4 regions of the Peribacillus phoenicis genome follow, and region 4 is predicted to be linked to each of the others. Evidence: riboswitches for the same ligand, from Rfam matches in the RefSeq annotation. Region 4 holds a riboswitch; each other region holds the start of a gene.

Region 1 (3,113 bases), 1.2 Mb from region 4:
CGTTCCTAAACCAATTGCCCGGTAACGTTTGTTCGAGATGGATGCTTGTTTGACAGGAAGATTATTCACATCAATGACATTGTCCAGCATACGGATCTGAATGGGAATCAATCTTTCCAAAACATCGCTGCCCACCGCTCGTGGCAAGTTAATGGATGAAAGGTTGCAGACAACGAAATCGCCGCTTTTACGAACCACAACAACATCTCCATCTTCTGTTTCATATTCATCCGTGATCGTCGAAGGGCTTAGGTTTTGGGCAATCTCCGTACAAAGGTTAGAACAATAAATCATACCTTTATGTTTATTGGGATTCTTCCGATTAACTTCATCGCGGTAGAACATATACGGTACGCCTTCTTCTAATTGAGAAATCATGATGCTTTTCATGATGTCCATCGCATTGATTTTTTCAAAGCTATAGTTTGGAAGCGTGCCATTTTCTGCGGCCTCGACAGCAAGTGCATAATGATTCCTGAAGCTTCCTTCGCCTTTCTTCTCGTCATAAAGATCTTCAAGTGAAAATCCAAGGATTTGCTTAACGGTATGCGGATCAAAAAGATACCATTCTTTTCTGTCGCGTACAGCCTCCATGAATAAATCCGGTATGCATACGCCTGTAAAAATATCATGGGCTTTTAATCTGTCATCCCCGTTTTGTGTCTTCAAATCGAGGAAGCTCATGATATCTTTATGCCAGGCATCCAAGTAAATCGCGATGGCACCTTTACGTTGACCCAATTGATCGACACTTACAGCTGTCTGGTTGAATAGTCGAATCCAGGGCGTCGTGCCGGAACTGTTTCCAGAGAAACCCCGGATATCAGAACCAAGCGAGCGAACCTTACCAACGTAAAGGCCGACACCGCCGCCGAATTTAGATACTTTTGCTGCATCGTAGTTTGATAGATAGATGCCATCAATCGAATCTTCAATTGCGTCGATAAAGCAAGAGCTTAACTGTCCATGTGTTTTACCTGCATTGGAGAGTGTAGGAGTCGCAACGGTCATATAAAGGTTGGACATGGCCCAGTATGCTTCTTTTATAAGTTGCAGGCGGTGCTCCGTTTTTTCCATTCGCATGATTTCCATCGCAATGATCATGAAACGTTCTTGTGGCAATTCGTAGACCTTGTCCTTTTTTGGGCGGGCCAGATAGCGGTCGTTCAATAAGTAGATGCCTATGTAAGAGAATAATTTATCTTTTTCCGGGTCGATCACCGAACCCAATTCCTCAATTTCCGCTTTTGTATATGAAGATAGCAGTTCTGGTTTATAAATTGGATAACGCTGACCTTCCGAAAGCTGGGAGAGTTCTGTGATCAGCTCATAGAATGGGCCATAACTCTTGCCTTCATAACCTCGATTGGCTTGTGCATCCCTATACATTGTATTCAACAGTTCTGCTGCAGCAACGAATGTCCAATCCGGAGCATCGATATCCACACCTTCAAGAGCGAGCTGAATCAGTTTTTTTGATGCCTGTTCTTCGGTTGAGTCACTTTTGCGATCAAGCCATTTTGTAAAACGCTTTTTGAACTTTTCCATATCGAGACGGCCTTCGAATTCCTTCGATAACATCTCAAGCTGGATGGATTTCGTTTCTGTGTCATTTTCACTTATGGTAGAGTTATATGTTTGAGTCATTAATAATCCTCCTTGTTAACTTCCGCTAAAATAAAAAAACCGCCCAAAGAATTGAGCGGATCAAACGATAGAATAAAAGAGCCATGAAAAAATAGCCGTTATACTATCGTTTCATCATCTCAATCCCCGAAGAATAAGAAACGTGAAAAATTCAAGGCAGGTCTCCTGACTCATGATCATCCTACTTTGAGTCCTTCCCGTATAGAGAGCTATACAGTGGGTTTCTCATTTCGTCACATTTACAGTTGCGGGGACAGTTCCGGGTTTACACCGGATTCCCTTTTCAGCCATCACTGGCACCTTGGATTACAAAAAATTCTATATATAGTTATTGGTATTGTTTATGTAATCAATATCTAGTATTTCTGCTTATATTATCGTAAGCCATATACGATGATAATTCAACTAATATATTTGAAAAAAACCAACCCTTATCTATTGACAAAGTGATGGCAGAGGGTGAAGTAATGAAAGATTTTATTGGGGAATGGATAATTCAAGCGCTGATTTTACTGGATTTTGTGTTAAAATAAAGTGTCTAGTAAAGGTGGCTCTCCCTTATTGCGGTGAGGGGATTCGCGGAAAAATATTTATGAAAAAGGGGATAAAATCTTGGAAAAAGTATTAGTTTTTGGACATAAAAACCCGGATACAGACACAATCTGTTCAGCAATCGCTTATGCAGATCTGAAAAAGCAGTTAGGTATCAATGCTGAACCAGTTCGTCTGGGTGAAGTGAATGGTGAAACTCAATATGCATTGGACCAATTCAAATTCGAAGCTCCCCGTCTTGTGGAAAAAGTTGCAGGGGAAGCTGATGGAGTAATTTTGGTCGATCATAACGAACGCCAGCAAAGTGCTGAAGATATTGACCAAGTCCGTGTGTTGGAAGTTATCGACCATCACCGTATCGCTAACTTCGAAACGAGCGATCCTTTATATTACCGTGCGGAACCAGTTGGCTGTACGGCAACCATTTTAAATAAAATTTATAAAGAAAACGGCATTGAAGTTCCTAAAGCGATCGCAGGTCTTATGCTGTCTGCCATCATTTCCGATTCTTTATTGTTCAAATCACCTACATGCACGGAGCAAGACGTTGCAGCAGCTATGGAATTGGCTGCCATTGCGGGAGTCGACGCTGAAACATATGGCTTGGAAATGTTGAAGGCGGGAGCTGACTTGAGCGACAAAACGATTGCTCAGCTTATCACTCTTGATGCAAAGGAATTCTCCATGGGAATGGCTAAAGTGGAGATAGCACAGGTAAATGCTGTTGATCCGAACGAAGTCCTTGCTAAGCAAGCTGAATTGGAAGCGGCGATTGAAGCGGTAATCGCTGTGAAGGAATTGGACTTATTCCTATTCGTCGTAACGGATATCTTGACTAATGATTCTGTTGCCTTGGCTCTTGGTAAAGCAGCTTATGCAGTGGAAAAAGCATACGACGTGTCATTAAACAACAA
Region 2 (3,113 bases), 3.1 Mb from region 4:
CCGTCCGTGCTACAAAGTCAGCCAAAATTAGAAATCCGCTTCCTATCAACAATGACAGCGGAAGCAAATGTTTATGGTCAGGTCCCCATATCTTTCGGACAAAATGAGGAATGACCAATCCTACAAAGCCAATCGCCCCTGAAACGGCAACCGCTGCCCCTGTCAATGTCGAACCGGCTATCAAGATCCACATTTTCCGCCGCTTAACATTCACACCTAAGTGTTTTGCCCGGTCTTCCCCAAAAGTCATCGCATTCAATTCACTTGTATTCATGATCAAGATAAACGAACCAAGAATAAAAAACGGCAAAATGATTGCAATATAATTCCATCCGCGCATTGAAACGCTTCCCATCAACCAGCCGATGATTTGTCTTAATTCATCACCCGTCAGCGCAATCATCAATGAAATGAATGCACTTAAAAACGAGCTGAAAATGATTCCCGTTAAAATGATCGTTTCCACTTTCATCGATCGATCCATTTTTTTTGCAAAAGTCAATACGCAGAGCATCGTGAGCACTGAGCATAAGATGCTCAGTGCCGGAAGAGTGTATAAACCGATGAACGGCAGTGATATATTCAAGAATATTGTCAATACGGCGCCGACCGATGCTCCTGATGAAATACCTAATGTGTAAGGATCAGCGAGCGGGTTCCGGAGCAGCCCCTGAAATGCCGCACCCGCAATCGCAAGCGATGCCCCGACCAAACCCGCAAGCAACACACGCGGCAAGCGGATGTTCATCACGATATTCGTCAGCATCACATCCGGATCAGCAGAAATCGGCAAATGAAAGATCTCCTTGCCGATTATTTGTAAAAGTACGGGAATCGGTACTGACACCGAACCAAAGGAAATGCCTATCGTCATTGCGAATAACAAAATTAACAACGCAATCAAATAAGCAAACGTCCATTTAGTTGTTAAATTGGTTCGGATAGACTGATTTGGCAAGTTCCTCTACTCCCTCTATCAAGCGTGGACCGGAACGGGTCACCAAGTCAGAATGGACATCAAAGACTTTGCCATTCTTAACAGCATTTACGTCTTGCCATCCTTTTCGGCCCTTCACTTCACTTACTGAATCTTTCGTATAATAACCATAAGTTGTAATGATGACATCAGGATTTGCAGCAATCATCGACTCTTCATCAATTTTTGCCCAACCGTCCAAATCAGCAGCAGCATTATCCGCTGAAATAATATTAAGCATCTCATTCATGAAAGTATTTTTTCCCGGTGTGTATATTTCCGGTGAAGGCGAAACCTCCACTAAAACTGTCTTCCTATCCTCTTCCTTTACGGATTTGGCTTTTTCCTCGATATCCTTGAGCTTCGTTTTCATATCCGCAACGATTTCGTTTGCCTTGTCATGTTCACCCGTTGCCTGTCCAATCATTTCAATAGACTCATAGACTTGGTCAAAGCTTTGTGCATCATTGACTACGAGGACATCTATTCCAGCATCCTTAAGCTGTTGTAAACCCTCATTCGAATTATGGGCACTTGATGCATGCGCAAGAACAAGGTCAGGCTTCATGGAGACAATCAGCTCCGTGTTCATTTCCATTCCGCCAACTTTCTCAATTTCCTTCGTTTCTTCCGGGTAATTATCATTATCGGAAACACCAATGACCTTTTTACCCAAACCAAGTGCAAAGACCACTTCCGTATTACTTGGTATTAACGAAACGATTTTCTTCGGTTTTTGTTCTATCGTTACTTTTTCCCCAGTTGCATCTTTAATCGTAATCGGGAAAGCTTCGTGTTGAGCATGATTCGTTTGCTGCTTTTCTTTTCCTTCATCAGTAGTGTCACTGCAGCCGACCATCATGCCTGCAACAAGCAACATCAACAGTATCAGACCAAAAATTTTCTTCATTTTCATTCCCCACAATCTTTTTATTTAATTTCTTTCCACCTCATAATCTTGGAAGATGCCCCCAAAACAAAAAGCACCTCCCGTTAAACGGAAGGTGCTTGTATGGCAACAATATCATTACGGACTTCTTATGGTCTGCCACACACCTTCCCATCCGCGTAGGTTACAGGTGTACGAATTTTGGCAGGTCTCCTGGCTCATGGTCATCGTCAACGGCACCTTCCCATATCTCATACAGTGGTACACAGCCGTCAGCTCCCATATACAGTGGCGGGACCGCGCTGGCATTTCACCAGCTTCCCTTTTAAGTCATTACGACACCAAATCGTTCATATGTATATAATTTTCACTGCCTTCATTATACACCATGTAAGAATCGATTATTAAATGATTTTTCTGAACAGGTTCGAAATGCCCCTGCCACCTTCAATGATTTGAAGCATTTTCAATCAGTGACGCAAACCCATCGACTGATAACCCGGGTGAAATCCGAACTCGATGCAGGGCATGCATCCCTTGTTCCCTTGAAGCTCCCCCAGGTTCGGTAGTGACTGCCATCTTGTATCCAGCTTCCTCTGACAGCCTGAGAGTCTCTTCGTTATACCGGCCAACCGGATAGGAAAGCACTGTCGTGTCCTGGTCGAGAATACGGTCGAATAGCTCCTTCGACTGGACCATTTCAGCTTCTTGCTGCTCTGCCGTCATGCGGTTCAGCTCCAAATGGTTGATAGTATGGCTTTCGATCGAAATCCCATTCCTGCTCATCTCCATCATTTGATTTTCAGTCAGGTGATGACCTTTATCAATGGACTTCCCGATCATGAAGACAGTTGCTTTCATATCATTTTCTTTTATTATCGGAAAAGCCTCCGTGAAGTTATCTGTATAGCCATCATCAAAAGTAAGCCAGACGCACTTCTCACTTGGCATCCGATTCTCGGTTAATACGAGGAATGCTTCTTCAGGGGATAATGTATAGTAGCCATTCTCCCGAAGCCAAGCCATCTGAGACCGGAATTCCTCCCTTGGAACCCGAAGGCGATTACCTTCAGAAATGCTGTGATACATCAAGATTGGAAGCTGGACGTCGGACTCGACCGTTATCCAGTCTTCCGTATCGATTTTGCCCTCCAATTCCTGCCCTTCCGCATTCTCCGCCGCTTCGGCGACTTCAATTTCATCTTCCGCAATCGGTGCAGCAGTCTTTGTGCCTATACCTTCTAAAAT
Region 3 (3,113 bases), 2.4 Mb from region 4:
GCGCCAGCTGATAGCAAACATTCTCCCTGGAAATATCATCACGAACAAATGACCAGTTCAAAATCGTAACAGGACCTGTAAGCATTCCCTTTACCGTCTTCTTCGTCAGTGATTGTGCATATACACTTTCTCTGACTGTCATCGGTTCGATGAAATGGATGTCGCCGTAGATGACTGGTGGTTTCACACAGCGGGATCCATAGGATTGTACCCAACCCTTTTCTAAAAAGACGAATCCGCCTAACTTATGGCCGAAGTATTCAACCATATCCGTCCGTTCGAATTCCCCGTGAACAAGGACATCCAAACCGATTTCTTCTTGGATTTCAATCCATCTGCCAATTTCTTCGTTAACGAATATTTCATATTGCGAAGCGGTCCATTCTCCTCTTTTGAATTTCCCGCGTGCTTGTTTAACTTCAAATGTTTGCGGAAAGCTGCCGATCGTAGTCGAAGGGAGAAAAGGCAATTTGAAAAATTCCTGTTGTTTTTGGTAACGTTCCTTAAATGGAAGCTGACGGGCGGCGGTCCTGGTTTTAACCTTTTCGACATTGGCTTGTACAGTTCCGTGATTCCGGGCATTTGAACTTGCTAAAGTTTGAAGCGTGAATTTATTGGCATCGACTTTTTCGGCAATTGCTTCAAAGCCTTGATTATTCCCTTTGACCAAGAGTGTGATTTCCTCAAGTTTCTCATCAGCGAAAGCGAGTGCCTCTTTCGCTTCTTTTGAAAGGGCGGTTTCATTACGAACTGTCACCGGGACATGAAGCAGGGAACAAGAGGGCTGAAGCCAGATTTGGTCTTCGGCTACAATTGTCTTAAGAGTCTCGATCAATTGGATTTTTTTCGATAAATCAGAAAGCCAAATGTTTTTTCCGTCAATCACACCTGCAGCAAGCACTTTGTCCTTCGGGAAGCCGAATGCTTCCAGGTTGCTTAGATTCCTCCCTTTGTCATGTACAAAATCAAGACCGATTCCTTGGACTTGTAATTCGATGACTTCTTGGTAATGTTCCACGGCATCAAAGTATGTTTGTAGCATGATGTTCAGGTTTGGTGCTGCTTCATTCAGTTTTTCATAGAGGTAAGTAACAGTTTGCATATCTTCTTTGGAAATCGATGAAACAAGTGAAGGCTCGTCCATTTGAACCCACTTCACGCCTTCTTGCTCCAACTCCCGCAGGATTTGCGTGTATAGGGGAAGCAGGCTCAGGATGATGCCAGGGATATCTTGTTTTTTGAAGCCTTTGGAAAGGGAGATGAAAGTATAAGGACCGATCAATACGGGCTTCGTTTCAATCCCTAGGTTTTCCTTGGCTTCCCGATATGCTGCAAGTGGTTTGTTTTCTGTTAACGTCAGCTGTGGCACCTTTAATTCAGGGACAATATAGTGATAGTTCGTATTGAACCATTTCGTCATTTCGGAAGCTACTTCATCATTGTTTCCGCGAGCCATTGAATAATAAACGGAAAGGGGGACGCTTCCGCTTTCATAGGCTGAATAACGTTCAGGAACAAGACCGAACATGACGGACATATCGAGCATTTGATCATAGCAAGTGAAGTCGTTGACAGGAATGATATCAATGCCTCGCTTCTTCTGTTTTTGTAAGTTGCCTAAACGGATGGCTTTTAGCTGTGCCGTAAATTCTGCTTCATCGATTTTACCGGACCAGTAAGACTCCAATGTACGTTTCCATTCACGATTTTCCCCGATTCGAGGGTAACCCAAACTACTGCTTTTCAATATTCCCATCCTCCTATATTCATTTAATTGAGCAATAAAAAAAGCATTCCTAACCGTCAAAAGAGATGGTTAGAAATGCTTAAAATAAAGAGGCATGCAAAATGCCCCTTAAAATTATAAGGTCCCTAACACCTCCCTATCTCCCGTAGGTTAAAACAGTGTTGTCGAAATAGGCAGGTCTCCTGACTTAGGGATTAACATTAGCGACGGGCCTTCCCGATCTGTGGATCAGTGGCATATTGGATGGCGCTAACACTCCCATTACAGTGGCGGGACCGTGCCGGAATTACACCGGACTTCCCTTTTAATCCTAATTTAAAATTAGGAACCTATTTCCACATATGAAATTTGACAAAACCTGCCTTGATAACTGTTTGCAGGCTAAAAATTTATAAAATAAAAACTATTATAAAAATTTAGACAATCTTAACATATCCGACCAAAAGGGTCAACATGAAAAAAAGATTCAGGAAAAGTATGCGGCTATTAGGTGTGTAGGTGATAAGGGTCTGTTCCTAAAAAAGAATATATTGTTTGGACAGGGAGTATGTATAGAGGAAGTGGCGTTTTGAAATGGGGCGTGGGGGATGACTTTCTACATCTTGATTGCAGGAATCATTTTTTGCATGGTGATGAGCATTCGTACGTTATTTCTTGTTGAGTCGGGAGGAAAGAAGTTTTCTCTGGAGGATATGCTGTGGCTAGGCAATTTATATGCGACGATATTAGTTGGATTTGCACTGATTTATTTATTATACGAACTTCAGAATCATTCGGTGATTCTTGATATGGGCAATCGATTGGATGGCACTTTCTATGAACAGTTGAAGACTTCTTTTTATTTTAGTGCGATGACGATGTTTTCTGTAGGGTATGGAGATATAGCCCCGATTGGCATGGGGAGGATGATAGCTACGATTCAGGCTTTCATCGGTTATACACTGCCGGCAGCGTTCGTGATCCGGACGGTGATTGATTTGGAGCACAAAGATAGGAAGGATAAATGAAAGTTGTGTTTCTTTCGATTATTGGGTACTCTTACCATAATGAAAGAAATGGAGGGTTCAATATGACAGTTAAAATTGGAGAAAAAGCACCTGATTTCAAGCTCCCTGCAAACAATGGTGAAATGGTGTCCCTATCGGATTTTAAGGGGAAATATATTGTTTTATATTTTTATCCAAAAGACATGACGCCAGGCTGCACGACGGAGGCCTGTGATTTCCGGGACCATAATGAGCAATTTGAGGAAATGAACGCTGTCATCATTGGAATCAGCCCAGACCCAGCTGCACGTCATGAAAAATTCATCGAAAAACATGGATTGCCTTTTCTGCTGCTGGCTGATGAAAATCATGAAGCGGCT
Region 4 (3,113 bases):
TTGTTTGGTTTGCTTATTCCTTTGTCTCATCACGCCAATGAAGTATCCAATGAAACCGGCTCCGATTGCAGCTTGAAGCGCAAATAATAAGCTTTCGGTTTCTGCACCTGGCGGCTCCCAAATACTGTTGAACCATGGCTTGTATTCCGGATGGATTTTAGTGATGGCTTCCTCAGCTTCGCCGTCGGCACCGCCAAATTCCGTTCCTTGTTGGGTGATTAACGGTATGGTTGCAAGAATGACAACCAGGAAAAGCAGCAGTAGACTTTTTTTCATATTAACGGGCCTCCTTGGATAAAACTCGCAGCAATTTCAATTCGCCTAGATTGTATTTTTTTAAGAAATTCATCACGACGACTGTCAATAACCCCTCACTGATTGCCAAGGGAATTTGGGTAAGGGCAAAAATCCCTGCAAATTTACTGAAAGAGGCCATGAATCCTCCTACCTCGGATGGAAAAGCAAGGGCAAGTTGAACGGAAGTGACCACATAGGTTCCTAAATCTCCAAAAGCAGCCGCCAAGAAAACGGCAAGTGAAAAAGACCACCCCAATTTAGTTGCACCCTTGAAGACAAAGTAAGCAATGAACGGTCCGCAAACGGCCATGGAAAATGCATTGGCTCCTAATGTCGTCAATCCTCCGTGAGCCAGTAATACAGCTTGAAATAACAGAACGATGGAGCCAACGACACTCATGGCCAATGGTCCGAATAATATGGAACCCAAACCAACTCCGGTAGGGTGCGAAGAACTTCCGGTAACGGAAGGGATTTTTAAGGCCGATAAAATAAATACAAATGCGCCCGATAGGCCAAGTATCATTTTTGTTTCTGGGTTTTCCCTTACTTTGGACCTAATGGACCGGTAACCCAAGATTAAAAATGGAAGCGTCAAGGCCCACCAGAATATAGCCCATTCTATGGGTAAAAAGCCCTCCATGATATGCATGGCCAATGCCCGTTTTGGAACAAAAAGCAGTAAAATGACAAAATAAATAATTTTCCAATTGGTTCTTTTCATTCTTTCTCCTTTCAACACTTTTGATTTTTCTGATCAATCTTGAGAAGAAAAGCGGCGCCCAAAATAAAAAGCACTTCTCTCAAAGGAAAGAAGTGCGTAATGAACAGGAATTTTGCAGCATGAACCAACCATGGGCCATTCTGCCTGATCCGCACGCCCATCCTCGTAGGCTGAAACAGTTTCACGCTTCATGGCAGGTCTCCTGGCTTTGGTTCATCATCCCATTACATCCTTCCCATCTCATTTGACAGTGGATTAAAGTAATGGAACTTCCCTTTACAGTGGCGGGACCGCTCCGGATTTTCACCGGCTTCCCTTTTAAGCTGAATTCCGAGAAATTCAACACCATGAAACTTATGTAATTATTTTGAAAATTCTCGTATAGTTTACCATAAAGAAATTATTCCAGCTACACTATCTTTTTTTTTTCGGGACGAAGTTTGTTGCGAGGAAAGGATTGTAACTGGTTTTACACTATTAAACTTTTCTAAACAGTCGGAATAAACTATTGAATTTTGATAAAGTTGTTATATGATAGATTAAGTTAGTTAGAAATGTATAATAAAACCAAATATTTCATTTTAAAAGTGCCCTTGTGTGAATAAGCAAGGGATAATAGGGAAATCGGTGAAAATCCGATGCAGCCCCCGCTACTGTAAACGCTGATGAAATTGTCGATAGCCACTGGCCTGATGCCGGGAAGGGACAAAGTAAAATGAAGCGTAAGCCAGGAAACCTGCTTTTAAAATTGCATGATACTTTTCGGAGGGAAAGGTAGAAGGACTATGACGATTTTGGGAGGATTTGGCATGCTTGCCTTAGGCTCCTCATTCATATAGTTTTTTTAAAACCTTGACTCTAATGTTAAGGTTTTTTATTTTGCCTTTTCCCTGAACTCAGGAGGAAGAAGATGACTACTTGGAATTTGACGGGTACAAATACGCATCTGTTGATTTGTAATGGGAGCAGCTGCATGAAAAAGGGCGGGGAAGAAGTAACCCAAGCGATTCGTGATGAAATTGCTTTAAAAGGACTGGATCTAAAAATCCATACAACCAGGACACGCTGTAACGGAAGATGTAAGGATGCCTGCGTTGTGATTGCCTATCCCCAAGGAAACTGGTATCGAGTGGAAACGCCTGATTTCGGTCGGCAGATCGTCAGTAATATCGATGAGGGTGAGTTTGTTCCACAGATGATCTATCAATTCAATGATGGCGAAATGACCCCTAATCCAGATTTTCCTGCTCATACGGGTATTTCAAAGAACAAAGCGTAAAAGGAGATGTCTTAATGAGTACAAACGGTAAATTATTCGTCGTGGGCTTTGGGCCCGGGAATTTTGAACACATTACCAAACGTGCCGTCGAAGCCCTTCAAGAAAGTGACTACATCATTGGTTATAAAACTTATGTTGAACTCATTCAGGGACTGCTTACAAATCAAACGATCATTAGTACGGGGATGACTGAAGAGGTATCACGTGCACAGGAAGCAGTGAAACAAGCGGAGCTGGGAAAGAAAGTGGCGGTGATTTCCAGTGGGGATGCCGGAGTTTACGGGATGGCAGGGTTGGTTTATGAAGTATTGATTGAAAAAGGCTGGAAAGAAGAAACTGGAGTGGGCATTGAAGTCATTCCTGGCATTTCTGCAATCAACTCATGTGCGTCTTTACTTGGGGCACCAGTCATGCACGATTCGTGTACGATCAGCCTCAGTGATCATTTAACTCCTTGGGAACTGATCGCTAAAAGGGTTGAAGCAGCTGCAATGGCAGACTTTGTCATTGCACTTTATAATCCGCGCAGCGGCAGGCGGACCCGGCAAATTGTTGAAACACAGAAAATTCTCCTTCGCTACCGCTCGCCGGATACACCTGTCGGGTTGGTGAAAAGTGCTTATCGCGATAGGCAGGATGTTGTTATAACCAATTTGCAGGATATGTTGAATCACGATATTGGAATGTTGACCACCGTCATTATCGGGAATTCATCCACCTTTTTATATGATGAAAAAATCATCACACCAAGAGGCTATCAGAGAAAATATACTTTGAATTCGGAAAAGCAAACATTGAAGCCCCATCAGCGAC

Evidence for each region. Region 4 has a riboswitch for cobalamin ahead of ABC374_RS09375 ((2Fe-2S) ferredoxin domain-containing protein). Riboswitches for the same ligand answer to the same signal wherever they lie in the genome.
Region 1: another riboswitch for cobalamin. It lies ahead of ABC374_RS03900 (ribonucleoside-diphosphate reductase subunit alpha); the one in region 4 lies ahead of ABC374_RS09375 ((2Fe-2S) ferredoxin domain-containing protein).
Region 2: another riboswitch for cobalamin. It lies ahead of ABC374_RS24965 (ABC transporter substrate-binding protein); the one in region 4 lies ahead of ABC374_RS09375 ((2Fe-2S) ferredoxin domain-containing protein).
Region 3: another riboswitch for cobalamin. It lies ahead of metE (5-methyltetrahydropteroyltriglutamate--homocysteine S-methyltransferase); the one in region 4 lies ahead of ABC374_RS09375 ((2Fe-2S) ferredoxin domain-containing protein).

Annotation. Positions count from the first base shown of each region.
Region 1 is NZ_JBDFMF010000001.1:777,431-780,543, forward strand. Features, by position in the region: gene ABC374_RS03900 (ribonucleoside-diphosphate reductase subunit alpha) at 1-1,647, opposite strand, end outside; cobalamin riboswitch at 1,786-1,966, opposite strand; gene ABC374_RS03905 (manganese-dependent inorganic pyrophosphatase) at 2,260-3,113, shown strand, end outside.
Region 2 is NZ_JBDFMF010000001.1:5,031,499-5,034,611, forward strand. Features, by position in the region: gene ABC374_RS24960 (FecCD family ABC transporter permease) at 1-958, opposite strand, end outside; gene ABC374_RS24965 (ABC transporter substrate-binding protein) at 921-1,886, opposite strand; cobalamin riboswitch at 2,052-2,226, opposite strand; gene ABC374_RS24970 (polysaccharide deacetylase family protein) at 2,313-3,113, opposite strand, start outside.
Region 3 is NZ_JBDFMF010000001.1:4,318,026-4,321,138, reverse strand. Features, by position in the region: gene metE (5-methyltetrahydropteroyltriglutamate--homocysteine S-methyltransferase) at 1-1,756, opposite strand, end outside; cobalamin riboswitch at 1,903-2,095, opposite strand; gene ABC374_RS21240 (potassium channel family protein) at 2,335-2,754, shown strand; gene bcp (thioredoxin-dependent thiol peroxidase) at 2,817-3,113, shown strand, end outside.
Region 4 is NZ_JBDFMF010000001.1:1,941,942-1,945,054, forward strand. Features, by position in the region: gene ABC374_RS09360 (energy-coupling factor ABC transporter substrate-binding protein) at 1-276, opposite strand, end outside; gene ABC374_RS09365 (energy-coupling factor ABC transporter permease) at 278-1,021, opposite strand; gene ABC374_RS09370 (hypothetical protein) at 1,055-1,213, opposite strand; cobalamin riboswitch at 1,197-1,386, opposite strand; cobalamin riboswitch at 1,590-1,779, shown strand; gene ABC374_RS09375 ((2Fe-2S) ferredoxin domain-containing protein) at 1,932-2,300, shown strand; gene cobJ (precorrin-3B C(17)-methyltransferase) at 2,315-3,113, shown strand, end outside.